One region of the Roseibium sp. R5 genome, then DNA from elsewhere that is predicted to be linked to it. Evidence: predicted binding sites of a transcription regulator. Region 1 holds the regulator's gene; each other region holds the start of a gene.
The links. Region 1 encodes LexA, which represses DNA repair genes until DNA is damaged. Its sites were predicted from a motif close to TGTTCNNNNTGTGTTCNG; they were not measured.
Positions count from the first base shown of each region.

Region 2: AC0J4F_RS05915 (ImuA family protein) is a predicted target of LexA. The motif match lies at 2,077-2,094, and genes of this name have one in related genera.
Region 3: uvrA (excinuclease ABC subunit UvrA) is a predicted target of LexA. The motif match lies at 2,246-2,263, and genes of this name have one in related genera.

Region 1 covers NZ_CM146910.1:3,927,799-3,931,823, reverse strand. The annotation lists gene AC0J4F_RS18370 (ComEC/Rec2 family competence protein) at 1-1,287, shown strand, start outside; gene lexA (transcriptional repressor LexA) at 1,357-2,070, opposite strand; gene AC0J4F_RS18360 (hypothetical protein) at 2,523-2,942, shown strand; one part of gene AC0J4F_RS18355 (IS3 family transposase) at 3,020-3,311, shown strand; one part of gene AC0J4F_RS18355 (IS3 family transposase) at 3,311-4,025, shown strand, end outside.
Region 2 covers NZ_CM146910.1:1,294,233-1,298,257, reverse strand. The annotation lists gene ffh (signal recognition particle protein) at 1-710, opposite strand, end outside; gene rplS (50S ribosomal protein L19) at 1,123-1,599, opposite strand; gene AC0J4F_RS05915 (ImuA family protein) at 2,126-3,115, shown strand; gene AC0J4F_RS05910 (Y-family DNA polymerase) at 2,997-4,025, shown strand, end outside.
Region 3 covers NZ_CM146910.1:3,816,869-3,820,893, reverse strand. The annotation lists gene uvrA (excinuclease ABC subunit UvrA) at 1-2,036, opposite strand, end outside; gene AC0J4F_RS17855 (single-stranded DNA-binding protein) at 2,541-3,092, shown strand; gene AC0J4F_RS17850 (L,D-transpeptidase scaffold domain-containing protein) at 3,424-4,025, shown strand, end outside.

The DNA of each region.
Region 1 (4,025 bases):
CGGGGTTTGACGCTGCGATCGGTCGCAATCGCCGGCCTGTTCTTGCTTCTACTCGCGCCGGAGCGCCTGTTTTATCCAGGTTTTCAGATGTCGTTTGCGGCCGTGATCGCACTGGTCGCCGTTTATGATCTTTGGCGGTCGCATCAAAAGAGAAGAAGGTTGCTTGTCTCATCAGCAAACGGGCTCTCTTGGTTATTGTCCGGCGCACTAAAATGGGCCACCGGTTTGTTCGTGACGGCCCTCGTCGCCGGGATCGCAACCGGCATTGTCGGTGCATACCACTTTTCCCGGATCGCGCCCTTCGGACTGGTCGGCAACATGCTGGGCATGCCGGTCTTTTCGATCATCGTGATGCCAATGGGCGTGGTGGCACTGGTCCTGATGCCGTTCGGTTTGGCGGCAATCCCGCTCAAGGTCATGAGCGCTGGTCTGGCGGTGCTGATCCAGATAGCGGAGTTCACAGAACAGATCGCGCCTGACTTCGGCCGAATGGGAAGTCTGACCGGACTGTCTGCCGCTGTTTTATTGGCCGGTTTCTTTGGCCTGCTGCTCGCCCCGGGCCGTTTCCGGATGATCGGTTTGGGTCTCGCACCTGCCGGAATTGCGCTCGCGGTAATATCGCGCCCGCCGGATGTCTATATTCCGGCAGCAGGGTCTCAATTGGCTGCCCGGGATATCGACGGGACCTTAGCGTTATCCAACGCCAGAAGTTCTTTTGCCACTGAGACTTGGTTCGAAGGGGAGGGAGTTTCGGTCGAGACGATTAAATCGCACAAGATGAAAGACGATCAGCGCGCTTGTGACCCTTTAGGCTGTGTTGTCCAGGCGTTCGCAGCAAGGGCAGAAGTTGGTGAGGAGCGGATTCCAATCACCATCGCCCTACCGAAGACCCGGAATGCCCTTTTTTATGATTGTCAAAAGGCAGATATGATCGTGACCGATATGATCGCGCCAGAAACCTGCAACGTAGCCGTTTTCGACCAGGATATCAGAAAGGCGCGCGGTGCCATTTCCATCTGGCTGGACCAGGCGTGTCGAACAGGCACCTCAACAAAAGACCAGATGATCGAAAACGGGGTGAGAATAGAATCTGCAGTTCAAAGAAAGAGTGAGGTGTTGCCGCCGATAACGCAGCCGCAAACCACACCCGCACGGACCAGAGCTCCCAGCGCAGCTGTTTGCCAAACGCAAATAAAATCAGTCAAATACGCCAAGCCAACGCCTCCGCGGCCGTGGCACAAGCAAGGCACAGTCACACGCTCAAGCTTGCGCGCATCTGCTGACTAGAGCTGATGGTAGTACCTACAAACCCGCAGTAGCAGGCAACTCTTGAAAATGCCTGCCAGTCTCGAAGCTTCAGTATCGGCGGAACAGGGAAACAAGTTTCCCTTGCACACGGACACGGCCCGGTCCGAAAATACGCGTCTCGTAGGCGGGGTTGGCGGCCTCAAGCGCGATCGACGCGCCTTTTTTACGCAGCCGTTTGAGTGTCGCTTCCTCATCGTCCACAAGGGCCACGACGATGTCGCCGCTGTCCGCGCTTTCTGTTCGGCGGATCAAGACGGTGTCGCCGTCCAAAATGCCGGCCTCAATCATTGAGTCCCCGCGCACTTCCAGAGCGTAATGCTCACCCTTGCCAAGGAGTTCTGGCGGGACGCTGATGGAGTGGCTGTGGGTCTGGATTGCCTCGATCGGAACACCGGCCGCAATCCGGCCCATGACCGGTATTTCCGTCGATGCTGCATCAGGTTCTGGCGCGGGGGCAGGGGCTGGCGCCGGTTTGCCGAGCGATCCTTCAATCACCTCTGGCGAGAAGCTCCCCCTTGGACGCGGCGCACCCAGGCCCGGCGCGATTGAATCCGGCAAGCGGACCACTTCCATGGCGCGGGCTCTGTTGGGAAGCCGGCGTATGAAGCCGCGTTCTTCCAGGGCGGTTATCAGTCGGTGAATGCCGGATTTTGAGCGGAGATCCAGGGCATCTTTCATTTCATCGAAAGACGGCGGAACCCCCGTTTCCTTCAGTCTCTCGTGAATGAACATGAGCAGTTCGTACTGCTTGCGCGTCAGCATACTGCGGTTCCTCGCCCTGAGTTTGGTTTCGCCTGAGAATCGCTCAGTACAAATCGAGAACATTCTACCTGTTCTCATTGTGTTCTGCAAGGGTAAACGTTCTCTTACTGTTCTGCTGTAGCTGTTAGGGAATGTAATCCCTTGAGACATGTGTGAACAAAACATGATTCTCAAATTTGGTGTAAGGTGCTACAATTGGTTATGACGGCATTACCAGCTCAACCGCAAATATCTGCTACACTTTTTAGTGTTGTTCTGCTCCAATGCGCTCGAGGCGTGTTGGAGGTCTTTATGAAGTTGTTTTATTCCGTCTATCGCTAAAGGCGGGGCGGCAAAAGGATGCATTTGAACGCAGAAAGGTAGATGGTACAGAATTTAGTAGGGAATAGTGGCTTCGGGACGTTTTTTCCAAGCAATTCACTTTTGATCATCGAAGCAATGATTTCTTTTTCGTGCCAGAAGACAGTGGCAAAACAGGATTGCCGGACTTTTTGATAACCGGTTGGATCGCCCGCGACAAAGAAGTAAAGGAGCGGACCGCTCCGTGGGAAGGGTTGGCGCCAACTAAACACGATTCTTGGCAAGCATCACTTATACTCATCGACCCCCGTCATCATGATGACGGGCAGAAAGTTGCGTTCGAAAACCGTCCAGCAGATGTTGGCCAGCCTGTACCTATTCTGGCATCACTTGCTCGATATCTCTCAGATAAAGGGCCTGAAGAACCATTCACTGTTGATGCATTTCCTATTATTCAGGCGCGGTCGTTTTCACGCTTCGCCGCTGATCATCAGGGGCAAATCAAATACATTTCATATGATGTGGCCGTTCCAAATATGTTTGGAAGCCCCGACGATTTTTCGAAGGAGTGAGCTACCTCCCGAAATTAGGACACTGACGTAAGCTACGATTTGTTGTCTGCTGGTCTTCGAGAACAAGGAGATCAGAGATGTCGAAACGCAAGCAGCACTCGCCGGAGTTCAAGGCGAAAGTCGCCCTGGCAGCGTTGAAGGGCGAAGAGACGGTATCGGAACTGGCGAGCCGCTTCGGGGTTCATCCGACCATGATCCATCAATGGAAGCGTGCCCTGCTGGAAGGCGCCTCGGACGTGTTTGAACGTGGCGGCAAACGAAAGCCGGAGATTGACGAGGACCAGGTGAAGGAGCTGCACGCCAAGATCGGGGAGCTGGCCGTCGCCAACGATTTTTTGTCCAGAAAGCTCAAGCCTTGGGGCGTGAAGTGAGGCGCGGCATGATCGAGCTGGGACATCCCGAACTGTCGGTCGGCAAGCAGTGTTCTCTGCTGTCGATCTCGCGCTCGTCTTTCTATTACACGCCGAAGGGCGAGAGCGAGATGAACCTCGCGCTGATGCGCGAGATCGACGAGCAGTTCCTTGAGACGCCGTTTTTCGGCGTCCGTCAGATGACCTGGCACTTGAAGAACGAAGGCCATCCGGTGAACGAAAAGCGGATCCGGCGGCTGATGCGGCTTATGGGTCTGATGCCGATCTACCAGAAGCCCAATACAAGCAGGCCGGCCAAGGGACACAAGATCTGGCCATATCTGTTGAAGGGATTGCGGGTGGAGCGGCCGAACCAGGTTTGGGCGTCTGACATCACGTATTTGCCGATGCGCCGTGGGTTCTTGTATCTCGTGGCAATCATGGACTGGTTCACCCGCAAGGTGCTGGCCTGGCGGATCTCCAATACGCTGGAGGCCGATTTCTGCGTCGAGGCGTTGAACGAGGCGGTCCACAAATTCGGTGCACCGGAAATCATGAATACGGACCAGGGATCGCAGTTCACCTCGTTTGCATGGACAGACCGGCTGCGGAGGATCGGCGTGCGCATCTCGATGGACGGCAAAGGACGGTTCCTCGACAATATCTTCGTCGAGCGGCTGTGGCGCACGCTCAAATACGAGTGTGTTTATCTGCACGCTTGGGAAACCGGCTC
Region 2 (4,025 bases), 2.6 Mb from region 1:
TCAAAGTTTTGGGCCAGATTGACGGCGTCCTGACCGGTCAAACTGTCGGCAACAAGAATGATTTCATGCGGATTGGCGGCGGCCTTAACCTCGGCCATTTCCACCATCAGCGGCTCGTCGATGTGGATCCGGCCGGCGGTGTCGAGGAGAACCACGTCATAGCCGCCGAGCTTGGCTGCAGACATGGCCCGGTTGGCAATCTCGACCGGGCCCTGGCCTTCGATGATCGGCAGGGTGTCGACGTCGTTTTGCTCACCCAGGATTTTCAGCTGCTCTTGCGCGGCCGGACGGCGGGTGTCGAGCGAGGCCATCAACACCTTGCGCTTGTCGCGCTGGGTGAAACGGCGGGCAATCTTGGCCGTGGTGGTGGTCTTACCGGAACCTTGAAGGCCGACCATCATGATCGCGACCGGCGCCGGTGCGTTCAGGTCGATCGGTTGACCTTCTTCACCGAGCATTTCGACAAGCTGGTCGTGAACAATCTTCACCACCATCTGGCCTGGGGTGACGGATTTTACGACCTCCGCGCCAACGGCACGGTGACGGACCTTGTCGGTGAAAGAACGAACGATCGGCAGGGCGACGTCGGCCTCGATCAGCGCGCGGCGAATTTCGCGCAGCGCTTCATTGACGTCGTTTTCCGACAGCGCACCGCGGCCGGTGAGCTTGTCGAAAATACCGCTTAGTCGATCGGACAGGCTTTCAAACATCAAAGGGTCCTTGGCTCAATTCGTTTCGGGAAATCTCCCGAACCATATGGGGAACCATCATTGAAATCCAACCGAATGCGAGGGCGCAAAGCAGTTTGACACCCGAGGGCGCATCGCGCTGTCGGGTGGGAACCTCCGGGCGCTCTTTATACCTTTGCGGGTCCCGGTCGGCGGATTGAAATGTCAGTCACTCATATGGAGTCCGCGGGCTTATGCCGGAAAGAGGAAAGAGAGTCAAGGAAGGCTGCGGATTTCTGGTCTTTATCAGCGCCAGACACCGTCTGCCTTTCCGGCATCAAGCTGGTCTAGACAAAGAAACACCACGCAACAAACCGCCCCATGGCTCCAAAACAACAAAACGGCTCCTGGATCACTCCAGAAGCCGCCTTGCGAAACGGGTCTTGAGAGCTGCTTATTCGGCAGCGGTCTCTGCAGCAGCTGCTTCTGCTTCGGCCTTTTTGGCTTCAGCCTTGGCTGCCTTTGCAGCAGCAGCTTCCGCGCGGGCGTCTTCGTTGAGACGCTTGGAGCGGGCGTTAGTGTTCTCGGTGATACGGGCAGACTTACCGCGGCGGTCGCGCAGGTAGTAGAGCTTCGCACGGCGGACTTTACCGCGGCGGACAACCTCTACGCCTTCCAGCATCGGAGAGTAAATCGGGAACACACGCTCAACGCCTTCGCCGTAGGAAATCTTGCGGACGGTGAAGCTTTCGTTGATGCCGCCGCCAGAACGCGCAATGCATACGCCTTCATAAGCCTGTGTACGGGTCCGGTTGCCTTCGGTGACCTTCACCAGAACGCGGACGGTGTCGCCCGGAGAAAATTCAGGAAGCTTACGCTGAGCTTCGATTTTCGCCATTTCTTCAGCGTTCAGCTGCTCGATGATATTCATGGCATGTTTCCCTTTTCAATTACAAAGCGGTCAGAGCGTCCTTGGGATCAAAGGTGCCAAGAACGGGTTCACCAGCTTTGGGCCATGTTGCATATCCGCCGGATTTTATGGAGTTCGGTGCCCGGTAAAAGCATCGCCCAGAACACAAGGCTTCCTGCCGGAAGACACGCATTCATCCAACTTGGGCGGGCGTATACAGGATTTTCAGGCCGTTGTCATGCGGATTCTTGCCGTTTATCTCGGAAGAAGCCCGCAGAGGTCTGCGCATTGTACCCCAAAGGAACCATCTGTCCGGAATACGCGTTCTTTGGTGACCGCATTTCAGGATCACTCACCACTCGACAATGCTGCGTCACTAACTTGCGTGTTTCCGGACCTTCAGGACAACACAAGGCGCTGAAAACTAACGCTAGGTCAAAGGACACGCACGGCTTTTCAAAAAGCTGCTTGACTCTCTGACCGTTCTCCGGAATCAATAAGAACAAATAGAGAACAAAAACCAGCGTGATTGGAATCAACGTGCACAATGTCCGCCGCATCCGAACATAGCACATCTCTTGCCGAGCTGCGTCGCCGCATTGCGGATCTTGAGGGTCGCCTCCCCTTTAAGACGCAGTTTGGTCCGGCCCCTGCGACCGCCGCCAACCCGCAGGGGCCGGACAGTTTTTTGAAAGACCGTCCGGCGGACGGCAAGACGCAGGCTGAGGGTTTCGAAGCTGAACCGCCCGGAAAGGGCGGACCAGATAACCTCACCGCCCGGTGTCCATTGGGACTGGAGACTCTCGACCGGCTGTTTCAGCCCGGCAACAGCTTATCGGGCAGCGGACTGAAATTGGGGGCCTTGCATGAGGTGGTCAGCTCCGAAAGCCGCAATGCCGGGGCACTCAGTGGCTTCGGCCTTGCGCTTCTTGCACGGCTTCTGGCCATAAGGTCCGGGCCGGTTCTGGTGGTCCAGGATATCCGGGCCACTCAGGAATCCGGCCGGCTTCATGGCGCCGGGCTGCTGGACTTCGGCATTGATCCGGCCCGGCTGATCGTGGTGCGGGCGAGAAAGCTGGAAGACGTTCTGTGGTGCCTTGAGGAAGGCGCGTCCTGCAGTGCCCTTGCCGCCGTTGCCGGCGAAATCCAGGGCGGGGAACGTCTCGTGGATCTCACGGCAAGCCGCCGTATTTCCCTGCGGGCCAGCCGCAGCACGGTCCCGGTCATCTTGCTCCGTCATGGAGCAGCACAGGAACCGACCGCAGCCGTCACCCGCTGGCAGATTTCTCCGGCCGCCTCAAAGGCTCCGGAGTTCTTGGAAAAAGCACCCCATGCGGGCCTGGGAGCGCCAGCATGGCACATCGACCTGACGCGGAACCGGGAGGGCCGTCCCGGCCGCCTGACCGTGGAGTGGGACCATGCGAGACAAACATTTGCCGCACCAGCGCATCCTCTCGCTCTGGATCGCGGATCTTCCCTGCGACCGGATCCTGCGCCGGCTGCGGGTCAGCTCCACACCCTCCGCCCGGCAGGCTGAACCGCCGCTCGCCGTTTTGGAAAAAATCCGGGGCGTCCGCCGGATTGTCGCCTTGAATGAAACCGCAAGGGCCTGCGGCTTGCGTCTCGGCGAGGCGGAAGCCGATGCGCGGGCCCGGATCCCGCATCTTTTGTGTGAAGACGCCGATCCGGAAAAGGACGCTGCCTTGCTGGGCGCTGTCGCGGACTGGTGCGCCCGCTACACGCCTTTGGTGGCGCTCGACGGCAAGGACGGGCTGTTTCTCGACATCACGGGCTGCGCGCACCTTTTCAAAGGAGAGGAAGCTCTTTTGAAAGATGCCTTGGAACGGCTTCACCGGCAGGGGTTTTGCGTTGCCGGTGCGATCGCTGGAAGCGCAGGGGCGGCCTGGGCGCTCGCCCGCTTCGGTTCCGGCGGTGTTTTGGCGGACAGCCAAGAACGGCAAGCCCTTGCCCCCTTGCCCCTTGCAGCTCTTCGGGTACCTTCTAAAGCTGTCTCCGGCCTGAACCAGGTTGGCCTGAAAACCATTGGTCAGTTGTATGACCGGCCGCGCGCACCGCTCACCAACCGTTTTGGTGCAGACCTCATCCTCCGGCTTGATCAGGCGTTGGGGCTTCAAGGAGAAGCGATTTCTCCCCGGTTCGAAGCTCCGCTGATTTCCGCAGAGCGGCGGTTCTTCGATCCCATCTCACAACTCGATGACGTTAAGGCGGTCGCCCTCTCCCTGGCCGGTCAGGCCGCCAAGGCGCTGGAACGCCGGGTCGAAGGCGGGCGCGTCTTTGAATTGAGCTTGTTCCGGGTTGATGGCGCGGTTCAAAAATTCCGTGTCGGTACCAGCAGCCCGTTGCGCGACCCCAAACGCGTTCTCCGGCTGTTTGCCGAAAAACTGAAGGCCGATGAAGGGGCAATCGATGCAGGCTTTGGCTACGAT
Region 3 (4,025 bases), 110 kb from region 1:
TAGAGCGTATCAATCAGGAACGTGGATTTGCCGCCACCGGACACACCGGTGACACATGTAAATGTGCTGAGCGGCACGTCGACATCGACGTCTTTCAAGTTGTTGCCACGCGCGCCTTTTACGGAAATCTTGCGCTTCTTGTTGATCTTGCGCCGTTCTGCGGGCAGCGGAATCATTTTTGCGCCGGACAGATACTGACCTGTCAGCGAGTTGCCATTGGTCATGACTTCCTGTGGCGTGCCCTTCGCAACGACCTGGCCGCCATGAACCCCGGCGCCGGGGCCGACATCAACCACATAGTCAGCGGTCAAAACGGCATCCTCGTCATGCTCGACCACAATGACCGTATTGCCGAGATCCCTGAGGTGACGGAGCGTCTCCAGCAGACGGGCGTTGTCGCGCTGATGGAGCCCGATGGAGGGTTCATCGAGAACGTAAAGGACGCCAGTAAGGCCGGAGCCGATCTGCGAGGCGAGACGAATGCGCTGGCTTTCACCGCCGGACAAGGTGCCGGAGGACCGGGCCATTGAAAGGTACTCAAGGCCGACATCGTTCAGAAATTTGAGCCGTTCGCGGATCTCTTTCAAAATACGCCCGGCAATCTCGGTCTGCTTGTCGTTGAGTTTTTCAGGCAGCGCGTCGAACCAGAGTGCGGCTTCCCGGATCGAAAGTTCGGTGATGTGGCCGATGTGCCGGTCTGCGATCTTGACGGCCAGGGCCTCCGGTTTCAGACGGAAACCCTGACACGAGGGGCAGGCGTGATCCGATTGAAAGCGAGCCAGTTCTTCGCGCACCCAGGTCGATTCCGTTTCCCGCCAGCGCCGTTCAATGTTGCCGATGACGCCCTCGAACGGTTTTTCCGTCCGGTAACTACGCACACCATCGTCATAGACGAACTCAATCGCTGTTTTCCCCGTGCCATGCAAAACGGCGTCCTGAACTTCAGGGCCAAGGTCCTTCCAGGGCGTTGCCATCGACACATCATAGTGCCGGCACAGGGCCTCCAGGGTCTGCGTGTAATAAGGCGAAGTTGATCCGGTCTTCGCCCATGGCAAAACCGCGCCTTCCCGCAAAGACAAGGTGTGATCCGGGACAACGAGGTCTTCTTCAAAGGCAAGCGTTGTGCCGAGGCCGTCGCAGGTGGGGCAGGCACCAAACGGGTTGTTGAACGAAAAGAGGCGCGGCTCGATTTCCGGGATTGTGAAGCCGGAAACCGGGCATGCGAATTTTTCGGAGAAGATCATCCGCTTCGGATCACCGTTTTCTTCCGTTTCGCCCGCAAACTCTGCAATGGCAATCCCGTCAGCAAGTTTCAGCGCTGTTTCAAGGGAATCGGCCAAACGGCCCGCGATATCATCGCGCACGACAATCCGGTCCACGACAACGTCGATGTCGTGCTTGAATTTCTTGTCCAGCGCAGGAGCCTCGGAAATCTCGTAGAAGGTGCCGTCAATCTTGACCCGTTGAAAGCCTTTTTTCATCAGCTCCGCAAGTTCCTTGCGGTATTCCCCTTTGCGGCCGCGAACCATCGGCGCGAGCAGATAGAGTCGGCTGCCTTCGTCCAGATCCATGATCCGGTCCACCATCTGACTGACGGTCTGGCTTTCAATCGGCAGGCCGGTCGCCGGTGAGTAGGGGATCCCGACACGGGCGAACAGGAGACGCATGTAGTCGTAGATCTCGGTGACCGTGCCGACGGTGGAGCGCGGGTTGCGGGAGGTAGTCTTCTGTTCAATGGAGATCGCCGGGGACAGACCATCTATCTGGTCGACGTCCGGCTTTTGCATCATTTCCAGAAACTGACGGGCGTAAGCGCTCAGGCTTTCCACATAACGCCTCTGGCCTTCTGCATAGATCGTATCGAAGGCAAGGGAAGACTTGCCCGAGCCCGACAATCCGGTCATCACGATCAACTTGTTGCGTGGCAGATCGAGATCGACGTTTTTCAGATTGTGTTCACGGGCACCGCGGACGCTGAGCACCTTGGTTGGGTCGTTCTTCCAGCTGTCGGTGTCAGGGGCCTTCGGCGTCGTCATATTACGTGTCTTTCTGGTCTTGTGCAGGCCGCCCAATCTGGGCTCATGAATGAATTTGGTCCGGCTAAGCGGGCAGGGCGGGCCACTCGGACCCGATATAGCAGTTTCCAGTTGGGCTTCCAGATGGGCATTTGCGGAAAATGCTGTTGAAGGTCACCAGGAGACCAAAAAGGGGCCTGCGGAAATTGCGCCAAGGATACGAAACTGATAAGAACAAAACAAGTACATATATGCCGAATGCAGACCAATTTGCGAAATGGGATCTGGCGCGGCTGGATTGCCCTGGTTCTATCGAAGCTTTGGCAAGTGTGCAGATGCGGTGCATTCGGGAACCGGTAAGTGCTCAACATTGTGGAAAATGGGGGGCATGCGGAAAAAGTGGCGGCGATCAAGCGAGGAGATCGTTAGGGTGTGGCCCAACAAAGCTGCGCCGCGTCAGGGCGTCAAACCGTGCTGCTGCCAAAAAAGCTGGGCCGGAAGCAAAAAGACAAACAGGAGCTGAGTATGGCGGGAAGTGTCAACAAAGTCATTTTGGTTGGGAACCTTGGAGCGGATCCGGAAATCCGGCGCACCCAGGATGGCCGGCCGATTGCCAATCTGCGGATTGCAACATCCGAATCCTGGCGGGACCGCAATTCCGGCGAGCGCCGCGAAAAAACCGAATGGCACCGTGTGGTCATCTTCAATGAAGGCCTATGCAAGGTGGCGGAAAACTATCTTCGCAAAGGCTCCAAGGTCTACCTGGAAGGGCAGCTGCAAACCCGTAAATGGCAGGACCAATCCGGGCAGGACCGGTATTCGACCGAAGTCGTGCTGCAAGGGTTCAACTCCAATCTGACGATGCTTGACGGACGCGGCGAAGGCGGCGGTCAGCCCGGCGGATTGCCGGACTACGGCAATGACCAGGGCGGCGGCGGATTTGGCGGCGGGTCTTCCGGTGGCGGTGGCGGCAGCTTCGGCGGCGGCGGCGGTTACGGCGGTGGATCTTCTGGCGGCGGATTCGGTGGACCGTCCGGCGGTGGCTCCGGCCCAATGGATGATGAAATACCGTTTTAAGTCATGAAATTTCGCGTCTGGCGTGTGTCGGGATGCCGGCACGCCAGGCGGAGACGTGCAAATACGTCACACTGACGTGAATTGGAAACCCGCACCTTACCTACGCACTTAACCTTACGTATGGGCTTGGTGTAGTATTCTTCTCTAAAATGACACGAAATTGCGGTCCACGCCGGATTCCCGAAAGGGTCGGCTTGAAGACCGTGCGGGTGATCATGGACTGCTCATATTCCCAAGAGCAGCGACCGGATGACCAACGAGGCAGGAACAATGACCAGGGTCTTGGGCGCTCCTGGTTTGTGTTGGACAATTTGAAATACAGGTTTTGACAATGCGAACGAGCATGATGGCACACGGCAAACCGGCCTCCGGCTACAAACTGTCTTTCGGACAAAAAATTGGCGCCGGCCTCAAGGCAGGCTTGATGGCGAGCGTTCTGGCAACGGGTTTCACCGCGCTGCCGGTTGCTGATGCCGAAGCCCAAGGCTTTTTCCAGCGCCTTTTCAATCCTGAAGCCCAGCAACGCCAGCGTCAGCGAGAACTTCAGGAGCAGCGCCGCAAGAAAGCGACCAAGGTTCGTGTGTCTGCCCCGCGGTATCTGACTTACAAGCCGGACACCTTCAAAGCCGTCTCGCTTGCGCCTTTGTCGGAAAAGAAAACCGCGGAAGTCACGCCGTCCACGGCCGACGGCAACGCAGCGTCCATCAATGATGCTGACATCAGCACGTCCACACCTGTTGTTTTGACCCCCTTCGATGAAGCCCGCCCGGCACTGAAAGACATCAAGCTGACGGTGTTGCCGGAAGTCGGCGATGCGCTGATCGCGTTTTACCGGGAGTACCCGGATTTTCTTTGGGTCAAAGATGGCAAACCGACGGCCAAGGCTGCGCAAATGCGCCGTGCTTTGAGAAACGCTGCCGCTTATGGCCTCAA